Regions from separate parts of the Paraburkholderia aspalathi genome, predicted to be linked through region 1. Evidence: riboswitches for the same ligand, from Rfam matches in the RefSeq annotation. Region 1 holds a riboswitch; the other holds the start of a gene.
What was found. A riboswitch is a leader RNA that binds a small molecule or an ion and turns the genes downstream of it on or off. The one in region 1 is predicted to bind glycine.
Positions count from the first base shown of each region.

Region 2: another riboswitch for glycine. It lies ahead of KHO30_RS10965 (D-amino acid dehydrogenase); the one in region 1 lies ahead of gcvT (glycine cleavage system aminomethyltransferase GcvT).

Region 1 covers NZ_CAJNBA010000006.1:92,857-100,475, reverse strand. Annotated here, with positions in the region: gene gcvP (aminomethyl-transferring glycine dehydrogenase) at 1-378, opposite strand, end outside; gene gcvH (glycine cleavage system protein GcvH) at 473-853, opposite strand; gene gcvT (glycine cleavage system aminomethyltransferase GcvT) at 917-2,035, opposite strand; glycine riboswitch at 2,116-2,275, opposite strand; glycine riboswitch at 2,310-2,410, opposite strand; gene KHO30_RS29670 (hypothetical protein) at 2,552-2,905, opposite strand; gene KHO30_RS29665 (oxidoreductase) at 3,107-4,156, opposite strand; gene KHO30_RS29660 (UvrD-helicase domain-containing protein) at 4,573-6,663, shown strand; gene KHO30_RS29655 (hypothetical protein) at 6,766-7,344, shown strand; gene KHO30_RS29650 (c-type cytochrome) at 7,440-7,619, opposite strand, start outside.
Region 2 covers NZ_CAJNBA010000001.1:2,476,539-2,484,157, forward strand. Annotated here, with positions in the region: gene KHO30_RS10955 (DUF6531 domain-containing protein) at 1-2,371, shown strand, start outside; gene KHO30_RS10960 (hypothetical protein) at 2,349-3,179, shown strand; gene KHO30_RS10965 (D-amino acid dehydrogenase) at 3,249-4,457, opposite strand; glycine riboswitch at 4,633-4,726, opposite strand; gene KHO30_RS10970 (LysE family translocator) at 4,864-5,496, shown strand; gene KHO30_RS10975 (GNAT family N-acetyltransferase) at 5,528-6,055, opposite strand; gene KHO30_RS10980 (helix-turn-helix domain-containing protein) at 6,068-6,640, opposite strand; gene KHO30_RS10985 (YceH family protein) at 6,864-7,568, shown strand.

The DNA of each region.
Region 1 (7,619 bases):
CGCGGTGTACCACGCCGGATTTTCCAGCACGTTACGCAGGATCACCGTCGGCGTGTGTGCGTTGTAATAGCCCTGCCCGATATACGAGCGGAACACCTGGTTCTTGTCCGCCAGCTCACGCAGCGCGGCGAGCGCTTCGGCTTCGCTCTTCGGCTGGGCGAAGGGGCCGAGCGGCAGCGTTTCGGTGCGGCGGATCGTCTTCGGAATGACCGCGTCGATCAGCGCGGCGCGCGATGCGAAGCCGAGGGCTTCGAGCATCGCTTGCTGGTCGGCCGAATCCGGGCCGATGTGCCGTTCAGCGAAGGCGTCATGCACTTCGAGCGCGGCGAGCGAGAGAGGAGTGCGGTTCATCAGACGATCCGGGTGTTCGAGCTTCATGAGGTGTTCCTGGCGGTGCGGGCGTCCGTTCGACTGTCGAATCGGACGCGCCGCGCCTGTCGGGTTTAAACGTAATGGTGCAACTTGCGGTGAATCAGGCGCCGACGGACTTTGCGTACGCGTCTGCGTCGATCAGGCGATCCTGCGATGCGTCCGCAGCCGGCTTGATCTTGAAGAGCCAGTTCTCGTACGGCGCGCTGTTGACGCCATCCGGCGTGTCGGCGACGGCCGGGTTCGCTTCGATGATTTCGCCCGAGACCGGCGCGTAGATATCGGAAGCGGCTTTCACCGACTCGATCACGGCGACGGTGTCGCCGGCGTTGACGGTCTTGCCCAGTTCCTGGACTTCGAAGAAGACGATGTCGCCGAGCGCTTCCTGCGCGTGGTCGGTGATGCCGACCGTCAGCGTGCCGTCTGCTTCGGTGCGGACCCACTCGTGCGATTCGGTGTATTTCAGATCGGCCGGGATGCTCATCGGATGCTCCTATGCGGTGTTATTCGGTATGAACTTAAAAAGATTGACGCACGCGCCGGCTGCTTAAACTGCGAGCACTTTGCCGTTGCGTACGAACGGCAGTTTTACCACGCTTGCGGGTACGTTTTTGTCACGAATCTGGACGTGAACGGTGTCGCCCGGCTGCACGCCTTTCGGCACGCGCGCGAAGGCGATCGATTCCTGCATCGTGGGTGAAAAAGTGCCGCTGGTGATTTCGCCTTCGCCCTGCGGCGTCACGACTTTCTGGTGAGCACGCAGCACGCCTGCCGCCTTGCCGTTTTCCTTCAGCAGGATCAGGCCGACGAACGAGGCCTGCGAGCCGTCGGCCTCAAGCTTGGCCTTGCCGACGAAGTCGCGCGGCGAGGTCAGGTCGACGGTCCAGGCGAGGCCGGCGTCCAGCGGCGAGACGTTGTCGTCCATATCCTGGCCGTACAGGTTCATGCCGGCTTCGAGACGCAGCGTGTCGCGCGCGCCGAGACCCGCGGGGCGCACGCCTTGACGCACTAATGCGTCCCAGAATTCGCAGACGGACGTAGCGGGCAGGACGATTTCGAAGCCGTCTTCGCCGGTGTAGCCGGTGCGGGCAATCATCAATTCGCCAAACGGCGTGTTGTCGACGATGGCGGCGTTAAACGGCTTAAGGAGTTCGGTGGAGGTGCGGCTGGACGGCGCGACTTGCCAGACCTTATCGCGGGCGTTCGGGCCCTGCACGGCGACGATCGCCAGATCGCGGCGCGGCGTGATGGTCAGGCCGTAGCTGCCTTCGGTGTTGAGCTTGGTGAACCAGGCGACGTCTTTCTCTGCGGTGCCGGCGTTGACGACCAGGCGGAAGTGCGTCTCGCTGAAGTAATAGACGATCAGATCGTCGATCACACCGCCATTCGGGTTCAGCAGACAGGAGTAGAGCGCGCGGCCCGGCGTTTGCAGCTTGGCGACGTTATTGGCCAGCGCGTGTTCGAAGAAGGCGCGCACGCGCTCGCCGGTGAAATCGACGACGCACATATGCGAGACGTCGAACATGCCGGCGTCGGTGCGCACGGCGCGGTGTTCGTCGATCTGCGAGCCGTAGTTGACGGGCATGTCCCAGCCGCCGAAATCGACCATGCGAGCGTTGAGCGCACGATGGGTGGCGTTGAGCGGGGTGTGTTTGAGTTCGGTCATGGGGCCTCAGGCGTCTCGCGAAACAAAAAAGGCCATGCGGCGCTACGCCTCGCGGCTGATGCCTGCGAGCGATTGCGTTGCATGACCCCTCTGTCCTCGATACCTGAGAGATTGCGCTGCCGTGCGATGGTGAAGCCGTGATCGCTACGGTGAAACGCGCGCCCCTTCGGTGGGCAGCTTGCCAGAATCTGCTCGATTAAACGATGCAGACGGCTACTGCCGCTCTCCAGAGTGCGAAAAACCGGTGCCTTGATGTTGCCTGGGCGCGGGTTCTTCGACGCAGTCGGTCCTTTTGCCTGAGAGTTTGCGGGTGTGCCCCTTCGGCGGCGCGGCCTGCGATTTTCTGCGGCCAGCACGCTCTCCCGACGCGTGCGGCGAATGTACGCGAGGGCCGGGGGCTTGTCAAATAAAGGCCCGCAAGGGGCATGGGGGTTGGCGCTGCGGCTTCGCGAAAGTCAAAAAAAGCGCGGGACGTGATGCCCGCGCTTCTTTGCTTTGGTGCCTGAACCGGCGCGATTATTCGCCGATGGCGTGTGCCGCGTTGTCCAGTTCCTGGTTCAGCACGCGTTGTTCGTCGCCGGACAGGCCGCCGCCGTGTTGCGCCGCCATGTCGTGAGCTTCCTGACGGATCACATCGAGGCGATGGTGCAACGCGCCGCCTTGCGGGGGCGGGTAGTAGCCTTGGTTGACGCGAGCGTCGATGCGGCGGCTCAGGTTGTCGATCCGGCCGTTGACCTGGTTGAAGCGCTGATCCGCAATTTGTTGCGGGTTAGGACGCGGCGCCGGCGCGGGTTGCTGAGGGGCCACCACGCAGGCGGCGAGGGAACTGAGCAATGCGCATGCTGCTAGTGCGCGGACGATACGGGGCATGGACACTCCGGGAAGTCGTTGTCGTTTTGTGGTGCTACTGGGGTAGCAACGGATTGCCGAGGATTCACGCTGACCGCGGAGACGGGGTTATTTGTAACGTTATGTTCCTTTCGGGTTTGTCAGGCTTTTTGCCATTGGCGGCGGCATGGTTCGCGTGTTGCCGCCAATGGCGCAGAAAGCGGCCCGTAGCGCAGGAAAACGTCAGCGAATGCGTTCAAACGGCAGCCGGACGCCTTCTTCTGAGCTCCGGGCTGCAAGCTCGATGATCGTCATGACGTCGACTGCGTCCTGAGCGCTGACGGGAAATTTCGCGCCGTTCTGAATGGCATCCGCCAAGGCAATATAAAAGCCGACGTAGTCGCCGTTGCGTGTGGGCACCTCCCGCTCGACTTCCTGACCCTCTTCAAGCACACGCAACACACCGGGCGCATTGCCGGCGCCGAACCCGTCATCGCCCGGCCGCAAGCCGGCTTTCAACTGATCTTCCTGCGTATCGAGCCCGTATTTGACGTAGCTCCCTTGCGTGCCGTGAATCGTAAACCTCGGTGCGACGTACGCAGTCAACGCGCTGGCATGCAACACCACCTCGAATTCACCGTATCCCAGCTGAATATGGACGTAGTCCGGTGCACTGGCTTGATCGCGATGCGTCCGAACCGTCGCGGACACGGTCTGCGGTGCGCCGAACAACGCCAGCGCCTGGTCGATCAGGTGCGGTCCAAGATCGAATAGCAGGCCGCCGCCGCGCGAAGCTTCCTCGCGCCAACGCTGCCGAACTTCCGGCCGGAAACGGTCGAAATGCGATTCGTATTGCGTGATGCGCCCCAATTCTCTGCTGGCAAGCAGATCCCGCACGGTCAGAAAATCACCGTCCCAGCGGCGGTTATGAAAGGGGACGAACCGCTTGCTGCGAGCCAGTGCAATGTTGGCAAGCGTGTGGGCGTCGGCGGCGGTGAGCGTGACCGGTTTGTCGACCACCACGTGTTTGCCTGCTTCCAGCGCGCGGCGCGCCAGGTCGAAGTGCGTGTCGTTGGGCGTCGCGATGACGACGCAGTCGATTTCTTCGAGCGCCAGCAGGGCGTCGAGATCGGCCACCACCTTTGCGTGCGGGTAATCGGCCAGCGCGTGCTCGGGCTGGCTCGTCGCGATGGCTGCGATGCTGGCCCGCCCGCAGTGCTCGATCACCGGCGCATGAAAGGTCGCGCCAGCAAAACCGTAACCCATCAATCCAATCTTCAGCGATGCGGACATGCGTGTCTTCCTGCAAAAACGGCGCGCCGCTTTGCCACCGCGGCGGCGGCGCGCAACAGCGTAATTGTGGCATGTCCCGAAGGCGGGCTGTCAGCATCGTCGCAGGCGTTTGTCGGCGGCGTCCGGATGGCAGCTGTGGCCGTGTTCCGGGCAGCCCGGTTGAGCCTCCGTTTTTGTCGTCTGGCGAGCTGCCATTGCGGCCCCCTTTCCTTGCCGTCCGACAGCGCGTCTGTCACGGCATCGGCTTCGGGCATCCGTGTTAACATCGCTCCTCTCGCGCGGAGCGCAGCGAGCCGGAATGCCCCTCACACCGAGTCGAGCGTCCCAGCCGCTAGCCCCGCGCAGCATGCCCCCGGGCCTTCGGTCTCGCGATTCCGCACCCAAGCGCCCTCAACCGCATTACCCATCCACTGACGATGTCCGCAGGCCTGAACCCCGCTCAAAATGAAGCGGTCCGTTATCTTGACGGTCCGTGTCTCGTGCTCGCCGGCGCAGGCAGCGGCAAGACGCGCGTGATCACGCAGAAGATCGCCCACCTGATCGAGGCCAAAGGCTTCGAGCCGCGCCACATCGCCGCCGTCACGTTCACGAACAAGGCCGCGTTGGAAATGCGCGAGCGCGTGGGCAAGCTGCTCGAAGGCAAGACGCTCACCACGCCCGGCAAGGAAGGCCGCAAAGTGCCCGTCAATCAGTTGACGGTCTGCACCTTCCACTCGCTCGGCGTGCAGATTCTGCGGCAGGAAGCGGAACACGTCGGCCTGAAGCCACAGTTCTCGATCATGGATTCGGACGACTGCTTCGGCATGATCCAGGAGCAGGTCGGCTCGACGGACAAGGGCTTCATCCGCAAGATCCAGTCGATCATCTCGCTGTGGAAGAACGGGATGATCATGCCCGAGCAGGCGATCGCGATCGCCGCGAACGAGGACGAACATCAGGCCGCGATCGTCTACCGCAATTACGTGGCGACGCTGCATGCGTATCAGGCGGTCGATTTCGATGACCTGATCCGTCTGCCCGCCGAGCTCTTCGAGAAGAACGAGCAGGTGCGCGATCGCTGGCAGAACAAGCTGCGCTATCTGCTGATCGACGAGTATCAGGACACCAACGCGTGCCAGTACGAACTGGTGAAACTGCTGGCCGGCAAGCGCGCGGCGTTCACGGCGGTCGGCGACGACGATCAGGCGATTTACGGCTGGCGCGGCGCGACGCTCGAAAATCTCGGGCAGCTCAGCAAGGATTTTCCGAAGCTGCATCTGATCAAGCTCGAACAGAACTACCGTTCGACGGTGCGCATTCTGACCGCCGCGAACAACGTGATCGCGAACAACCCGAAGCTGTTCGAAAAGAAGCTGTGGTCCGAACACGGCATGGGCGACACGATCACCGTCACACCTTGCAACGATGAAGAGCACGAGGCCGAGTCCGTGGTGTTCCGCCTGTCCGCGCACAAGTTCGAGCGGCGCGCGAATTTCCGCGACTACGCGATCCTGTACCGCGGTAACTTCCAGGCGCGCATCTTCGAACAGGTGCTGCGTCGTGAGCGGATTCCGTATGTTTTGTCGGGTGGGCAGTCGTTCTTCGACAAAGCCGAGATCAAGGATATCTGCGCGTATCTGCGCCTGATTGCCAACGCGAATGACGACCCGGCGTTCATTCGCGCGATCACCACGCCGCGCCGCGGTGTCGGCAATACGACGCTCGAAGCGCTCGGCTCGTTCGCGGGCCAGGCGAAGGTGTCGCTGTTCGAAGCGGTGTACATGGGCGGCATCGAGGCGCGCCTGTCGCCGCGTCAGATCGAACCGATGCGCGTGTTCTGCGACTTCATGCAGCGCCTCACCGATCGCGCCGAGAAGGATGCCGCCGGCACGCTGCTCGACGAACTGATGGACGCGATTCACTACGAAGCCTATCTGTACGACGCGTTCGACGAACGTCAGGCGCAGTCCAAGTGGCAGAACGTGCTCGAGTTCATGGAATGGTTGAAGCGCAAGGGCACCAAGGCTGAGCCGGAAGGTTCGGAGAAGAGCGAGGCAACCGGCTACGACACCGCCGACGGCTTCGGCGACACCGGTAAGAGCCTGCTTGGCCTGATCCAGACCGTCGCGCTGATGTCGATGCTCGAAGGCCGTGAAGAAGACCCGGATGCGGTACGGCTTTCGACGGTGCATGCGTCGAAGGGGCTGGAGTATCCGCACGTGTTTCTGGTGGGCGTCGAAGAAGGCATCATGCCGCACCGCGGCGGTCCGGACGACGAGCCGATCGACGACGCGCGCATCGAGGAAGAGCGTCGTCTGATGTACGTCGCAATCACGCGGGCGCAGCGCAGCCTGCATCTGAACTGGTGCAAGAAGCGCAAGCGCGCGCGCGAAACCGTGGTGTGCGAGCCGTCGCGCTTCATCCCCGAAATGCTGCTCGACGACGCTCCGCCGCCGACACCCGAAGAAGCGCCGATGTCGCCGAAAGACCGGCTTGCGAGTTTGAAGGCGTTGCTGCAGAAGCCCTGAACGTGGGAGTGGATGCAAGACCCCGGGCGCGGCAGGTGCATCGGCGGTTTTGCGACGTACGCGCGCTACAGTGGCACGGCCCATCAATCGGAGACCGCTCGCATGCCCCCGCCACCGCTCGCGCACTATCGTCGCGCGCTCGAAACCTACATCGACGCGAAAGACAACACGCGTGCTAATCGCATTGCCGAGGCTTTTGCACCGGATGCGGTTCTCACAATTTCGCTTGCTACGTCGAATATCGCGTTTCCGGCGCGCACAGTCGGTACGGATGCGATTGCTAAAACGCTCGTCACCGATTTCGGTGCGCAGTACGCGCAGTGCCGCACCTATTACGTGTGCGATTCGCTTACGGTAGAGAACGGCACGATCGACGCCTTGCCCTGGCTGGTTGTGATGCGCGAACGGGTAACTGGCGCATTGCGCGTCGGCCATGGGGTGTATCGGTGGACTTTCGACGCGACGTCGGCCGTCACGGGGTTTCATATCCACATCGCACGCATGGACGTTGTGGCGGACGTGGACGGCAAATTGCTCGAAGCGTTGCAAGATGGACTGAGCTATCCGTGGCTTGTCCCCGCTGACCTGCACATGCATTTGACGTCGCTGGCTCGTAGCACGCCGGCGTTGGCATTTGTCGAGGCGTTCAGCCGTCCCGCAGTTGCATCGGCAGGCGGCTGACCCGACGGCGCGTAAACGCATTTCGCATAAAAAATCCCCGCCCGTGTCGCCACGGTGCAGGGACTTTTTGTTTTGCGACAGGGGCCGGAAGCGCCTTACTTCGCCGCGCTGACCATGTAGTCGACGGCGGCTTTCACGTCCGCGTCGGACGCAGTCGAGCCACCCTTGGGCGGCATCGCACCCTTGCCGTGCAGTGCGTAGTTGTAGACCGTGTCCATCGGTTCTTTCAGGCGCGGCGCCCATGCATCCTTGTCGCCGAACTTCGGTGCGTTCAG
Region 2 (7,619 bases), on a different contig from region 1:
CGACGGGACGATTAAGCGTTACCGATATGGAGAGCGCGGCGAACTCTTGCGTGCCATCGATGGCGTTGGCGAAGTGCGGCTCGACTACGACGCGCGGCTGCGGCTGATCACGACTCGACTTCCGACCGGCGCGGAATTCCGTACGGTATTTGATGTCCTTGGGCGTCTCGTCGAAGAAGTTGATCCTGACGGTAACGTCACCCGGTATGACCATTCGGCGGGCGCTGAGAATCCCCGTGGCGCGGTCGCAAAGCTTATCCAGCCGGACGGCGCCGTTGTCTGTGCGCGGTACAACACCGAAGGTCTGCTCGTAGAGCAGAGCGATCAACTCGGCCGCGTTACCCGACACGAGTACGGGCCGTTTGACCTTGTTACGGCGTCGATTGACCCTGCCGGCCACATTACCCGATTTGAGTACGACCATGCTACGAGGCTGACGAAGGTCGTTAATGCACTGCGCGAGACGTGGGAATATCGTTACGATGGCGCAGGTCGCCTCATCACTGAGATCGACTGGGGTGGCCGCACGACGCACTACGAACGGGACGCGATTGGCCGTCTACTTGTAAAGACGCTGCCGGACGGGGGTAAATGGCGTTATGGGTACGATCCGTCTGGCCGCCTGGCCACGGTCGATGCCGGCGACGTAGGGTTGGCCTACACCTATGACGATGCGGGTCGGCTCGCTACGGCCGAAGTGCGAGGCGGGTCCGCCCACGTAACGCGCTTCAGCTATGACGAAAAGGGGCGTCTGATTGGAGAGGACCAGCACGGTGATCTCCTGAAACACATGTACGACGCCGAAGGTCGACGCAGTGCGCGAATAACGCCACATCGGCAAACGCTGTATGAATACGACAAGCTCGGCGCACTGACCAAGGTCGGCCCGATGTCGATCCTGCGCGATAGTCAGGGGCGGGAAACAGGCCGGCAGGCTGGCGAGTTCGTCATGCAGCGGCAATACGATGCGTTGGGCCGTGTGCGCCGGCAGGTCGCGGGGCCGCGATCGGCGTTCGACGAGATACAGTCGAACCCGGTTCACGCGTTGGAAAACCTCACGCGTCAACTGTATTCGTACGATGCGGCCGGGCAGTTGGAGCGTGTAGACACTGATTCCGACAGCGTGACGTATCAACGCAACTTACGTGGACAGATAGCGTCCGTGCATAGCCTCCGTCAGCCACCGGAGCACTACCGCTATGACGCGAACCTCAACATTGCAGCGCACGGCCAGCAGGGGCCCACTGACGCTCACTGTTACCTTCCAGGAGGGCTTCCGGAACGCGTCGGCTACGCGCGCTATCGTTACGATGCGCGCGGGCGGACGATCGAAAAGACGGTGGAGCAACCGGGGTTCAGGCCGAAGAGTTGGCAATACGCGTGGGACGGGTTGGACCGATTGGTGAAGGTGTGTACACCGGAGAAAGGGGTTTGGATCTATCGGTACGATGCGTTCGGCAGGCGCGTAGAAAAGAGGCTGGTTGGTGCGCGAACAGCGATTCGCTTTCTTTGGGACTGTGGACAGATCGCGGAGCAGTGGCAAGACAAGGACGGAACGTGTGCGTTTGTTAGGGGCTGGCACTTTTCTGAGAACGTCAACCCGCTAGCTCATGAAACAGACAGTGGTGTCTTTCCAATTCTGTCGGATCAGTCCGGCTTACCCAAGGCCATGTTCGACGAACGTGGCGCGAAAATCTGGGACGCTTCCTACACGATATGGGGGCGGCATCTCAAGTTAGATCGAGTCAACAATCACGTTGGGACCGACGAGCCGTCAGAAGTAAACCTCCGATTTCCCGGACAATGGGACGATGAGGAAAGCGATCTGTTCTACAACCTGCACCGATTCTACGATCCTCAAACAGGGCAGTACCTGACAGTTGACCCGCTTGGACTCGCTGGTGGCCTGCGTACCCATGCTTATGTGACGGTCCCGGACATGTTGATTGATCCGTTCGGGTTAGCAAGCTGTCCGGTTCGAGAAGTCAACGGAGCGAAAATACACGGCACCGGACAGAAAGACGGAACGCCAGGTCACGATCAATTTTCCGAGGTCATAGCAAACAAACTTGCAATGAGCGGAAAATTCACTGATATCTATTTGAATCGCTCGTACAATTACGCGAACAGTGGGGATGTGTCGCTCAGACGCCCCGATATCATGGCGGTCGATGTCAACGGCCAGACGCATGCAATAGAGCTCGCGTCGAGGACTGATATGGGGGCCAAGCTTCCAACGTTGACTGCTCGAAATAGGGCCGCCATGGGCAATCTGCCGGCATCAAATCGCGGCGAAATTATCGTTCTCGATCATCCGTACAACGCGTCCGACATCAAGAGCGTTTTGGATGACCTTATTTCCGGAATTTAGTGGGCGGATCATGTGCACAGGAATGGCGCTATATGGGACAGATCGAATAAGTCCGCTTGAAGCATACAAGGCCGGCCATGAGTTCTTTTCAGCAATGTCGGTCGACATAACGACTGCGGGATATACACGTTACATTGAAGTCGCTGGCGAGAGGGACGTCGAACTTGTTGAGGTTCCTTTCGACGAGCTCAAGAGCCTGATTGAATCTGGAGTCGCAACCGATTTCCGGATATACAACAACGCAGGTGGCCAGATACCTTGGCGCGCTTCGTTCGGCTACAACACGCCTTCCTTTGGCGGTTTTTTTGGTATTGATGCACAGCTCGATGTTCAACTTGCGGATAGTGCCGACAAGTTTATCGACTACATCAAGCGAATAGCCACGAGTCTGAATGTCTCTTATGGAATAGCATATGAAGCGCCGAAGATGACCTCCGCGTTTTACTATGCAGCCGGGAGCAATCTCGCGAAACTGAAGCCATTTGAGAATCCGTCGGCCTTCGGCAAGGAAGTGCCAGGCGGATCTTATGGAGCGGCTCGCTATCAAGAAAGCATGCTAAGGATGGTGTATCCGATCAATGTTATAAGTGATCGTCACCTTAACATCGTGGTTGGTGGCATTCAGCTTAAAGAATGGATTGTCGCGGAAGACAATCGTGGATCCCTGCAGCCCATAGGGAATGACCTTTGGCTCTGGTTGGTGCCAGAAGCCGCCCTGGATTCAATCAATCAGCTATGCGGGGAAGCGGGAATCCTGATTTCATGGAAGCCGCAAGCAGTCCCGCGCCCAGGTCGAAAACTGCCTTGAAGGCACTGGAAACAGTGGAGAGTGCTGCCGGTGTCCTTGCGGGCACCGGGCCTGTCGCAAAAACGCCTACTAAATCACCCCCGCCAAAACCTGCGCCGTAGCCGCCGACAACGTCCACCCCAAATGCCCGTGCCCGGTGTTATAAAAAACACCTCGCCGTTTCCCACGCCCGACCTTCGGCAACATGCTCGGCAACATCGGCCTCAACCCCGCCCACGGAATCACCTTCGAGGTCGACACCTCAGGAAAATACCGTCGAGTCCAGTCGACCAGAGGCGCAATCCGATCCGACCGGATATCCCGATTGAACCCGTTGATCTCCGCCGTCCCCGCAACCCTAAACCGATCCACGCCAAGCCGGCTCGTCACGATCTTCGCGCTGTCGTCGAGCAAACTGACCCACGGCGCGTTCTGCTGACTCACTTCATCGTCGAGACATACGGTGATCGAATAACCCTTAACCGGATAGACGTTCACGTGATCGCCAAGCATCGCCGCGAAGTCGCGGCTCTTCACACCGGCGCACACCACGATCCGCTCGAAAGCAAACCGTTGCGACTCACCTTCCAGATTGACCATCAACGAAAACCGACCCTCAGCCGGCTGCTCGATCGCCGTAATTTCCGCGTCGTAGTGAAACTCGACACCATGCCGCACGCAAGCTTCAGCCAACCCGCGTGTGAACTTGTGAATATCGCCAGTGGAATCGGAAGGCGTAAAAAATCCACCAAAAAAATCACCATGCAGCATGGGCTCGATTGCGTGCAACTCGCTCGACGTCACCGGATTCCGCTCCAGCCCGCCTTCGCGCAGCAATTCATTCACCTTGCTGGCCGCATCGAATTCCTTGCGCGTCTTGTAGATGTGCAAGATGCCGCGCCGCTCCAGATCGAAGTCGATCCCTTCGCGCTCGGCTATCGAAAACAGATGCTCGCGCGCCGCAATTGCGAGCCGCACCGTTTCGACGGTGTTCGTCCGGTAATGAGGAATCTGCCTTAGAAACTCGCCCATCCACGAATACTTGTGCCACGTGGGCATCGGATTGAGCAGCAGCGGGGCGTCGCGCGTGAGCATCCAGCGCAAGCCCTTGAGCACCGTGGCCGCGCTGTTCCAGACTTCGGCATTGCTGGCGGACAACTGGCCGCCGTTGGCGAACGAGGTCTCCATCGCTGCGTAGCGATGACGCTCGAACACGGTGACGTGGTGGCCGCGCTGCGCAAGGGCGTGCGCAGTCGTAACGCCGGTAATGCCGGCGCCGATAATGGCGATTCGTGACATGACATGGTCCAGAGTAGTTGAGCATCACCGGTGTCGATTTCGTGTCGAAACCGGCGTCGATGCCCCATCTGTCCATGTACCTGAGAGTTTCTTCCTGTGAGCATACGCATCGCGATGCATGCGGTATGCAGGGAATCCCCTTCGGTGGGCGCGCATGGCGCCGCTCTCCAGATGTTCCAGCTGCGCGGTCCTTTTGCCTGAGAGTTTCCGGGGCGGTTGCTCCGTCGGCGTCGTCACAATCCTCTGACGATCTCTCCCGCGCTGCATTGCAGAACGGCTAGACGATACCGGGCAATAAATTTCACCGCAAGTGTTTCTTTCGATGCAATTCGCCATCGGCACAGTACCAGTGGCATCGGCTATATTTAGCGGCACTACCCGACTTCAATTCCCACAGGAGAACGCCGTGCCCGCTGCCACAACGTTGCTCGCCTTTGCTCTGGTCTCGCTCGGCATGGTGCTCACGCCCGGCCCGAACATGATCTATCTGATCTCCAGATCGCTCTGTCAGGGGCGGCGCGCAGGGCTTGTGTCGCTCGGCGGCGTCGCGCTCGGCTTTGTGTTCTACATGTTTTGCGCGGCGTTCGGTATCACCGCACTGCTGTTGACGGTGCCCTACGCGTACGACGCGCTGCGTTTCGGCGGCGCGCTCTACCTGCTGTATCTGGCGTGGCAGGCAGTCAAGCCGGGCGGCCGCTCGCCGTTCCAGGTGCGCGACCTGCCGCACGACAGCCGCCGCAAACTCTTCACCATGGGGCTCGTCACGAACCTCGCGAATCCGAAGATCGCGGTGATGTATCTGTCGCTGCTGCCGCAATTTATTTCACCGGAGCACGGCAGCGTGCTCACGCAGTCGATCGCTCTGGGTTGCGTGCAAATCGTCGTCTCCGTCACGATCAACGCGTTGATTGCGATCATGGCAGGTTCAATCGCCGGGTTTCTCGCTGGGCGGCCGGTATGGCTGCTGGTGCAACGCTGGCTGATGGGCACCGTGCTGGCCGGTCTGGCTGTACGGATCGCGCTCGATTCGCGCCGTTAAGTCACGCGACGCAGACACGCCTGCGTCACGCTCACAGCATCTTGTACATGATGGTGGTCGAATCAAGCCGCTCCTCCAGTGTGTCGCGGCAAAACTGCGGGATCACGCCGGCCGTCTGATAACCCAGCGCGGCATAGAGCGGCTCGGCCTTGTCGCCGGTGCGCGTATCGAGCGTCAGCAGGCTGCGCTGCAACTGGTGCGCACGGTGTTCCAGTTCCGCCATCAACGCTTTGGCGATACCCTGGCGTCGGAACGACGGATGGACCAGGAGCTTGCGCACCTCGGCGCGATGACGCTGGTTCGGCATCGTGTCGTAATCGAGTTGCACGGTGCCGGCGATCGCCTCGCCATGGCGAGCAACAAAAAGCACCAGTGCGCTCGCGCGCAGAGACGGCAGCACCTTGCCGCTCCAGAACGCTTCACTCTCCTCGACGCTATACGGCAATACAAAGCCAACGCTCGCACCGTCATGGACGCAGGCACGCAGCAGCGCGCCGAGTTCGGGCAGATGGTGAACGAGGTCGTCGGCGGAAAAGGTCGTGATGCTGGTCGCGTTCATGGTGGCTTGAACTCAGACGATGAAGAGGATGTAGCGCGCCGCGCTATGCGAGGGCGTGACGAACGCGCTGGGACCGAACAGTTGGTAGCGCAGACAGTCGCCGGGTTGCAAATCGTGACTTCGGCCGTCGACGGTGATCTGCAGTTGCCCTTCAAGCAGGATCAGATGATGTTCGAGGCCGGCTCTCGGCGACGCGTCGTAAGTGATGCGCACACCCGCATCGAGTTCGCACTCCAGCGCCTCGCCGCTCAGCGCCTGCGCTGGTGGCGACACGGAGCGGCGCCGGAAGCCGACGCTCGAGTCGACCCAGACCGACTGCTCGTCGCGCGCCACCAGCGGCGCGAAGTCTTCTTCGACCATGTGCATGAGACGCGACATCGGCAAGCCGTAAGCGACGCAGAGCTTGCCCAGCACGCTCGCCGTGGGGCTCACGGCGGCGTTCTCGAGGCGCGAAAGGGTGGCGCGGCTGACGTTGCTCAGCTTGGCGAGATCGTCGAGCGACCAGTTGCGCTCGGCGCGTAATCCGCGCAGACGCTGGGCGATGCGGCGTTCGATGGCGTTGTCGTCGGTGAGTGCGTTTTCCATATTCGGGAAATTATCTCGAATATGGGAATTCGTCAACGGAACAAAAAAACGCCGAAGCGGATACGAATGCGTTCCGGGCACGCTTCGCCATTGCGGAGATTCGTACACTGCGAGCGGCCGGGCCGTTTATCATAGTGGCCACAAACTAAAACCTGCCGCCTGGCTGTGCAACGGTAAGGCACACCATCCACGAGACCCGGCGGCGCATGCCGCGACATCTTCTATGAACTCCACTCCCGACGCTGTTTCCCGTCCCTCCATCCGCGCTTTGACCTTGCTTGAAGGGCGTGTGCTCGGCGTGCTCGTCGAAAAGCAGCACACCGTGCCGGATAGTTATCCGCTTTCGCTGAACGCACTGACTTTGGGCTGCAATCAGAAAACCGGCCGCGCGCCCGTGATGAATGCGACCGAAGCCGAGGTGCTGACCGCCGTCGACGGATTGAAGCGGCTGAGCCTCGTGATGGAAGGCAGCAGCAGCCGCGTGCCGCGCTTCGAGCACAACATGAATCGGGTGTTGGGCTTGCCGAGCCAGTCGGCTGCGTTACTGACCACGTTGCTGTTACGCGGTCCGCAGACCGCAGCCGAATTGCGTTTGAACAGCGCGCGCCTGCATGGATTTGCCGACATCTCCTCGGTCGAGGCGTTTCTCGACGAACTGGCTGCCAACGATCCGCCGCGAGTGGCGAAGCTGGCCCGCACGCCGGGCGAGCGCGAGAATCGCTGGATGCATCTGCTATGCGGCGAAGTCAGCGCAAGCGATCTTGCCCAGCCTGGTGGAGACGATGAGGTCGTGCCGCTGTCGGCGTTCGAGGCAGTCAAAGCCGAACAGAAGCGGCTTGCCGACGAGGTGAGCCGGCTTCAGGTGGTGGTGCGCCGGATGGCTGCTGAGTTGGGGATTGAAGTTGAAGAGCTGCGCACGGAGGATTGAACCGCGATTGGCATTTGGTTTCTCGCACGCTGCGAGCGTTGGAACGTGCGA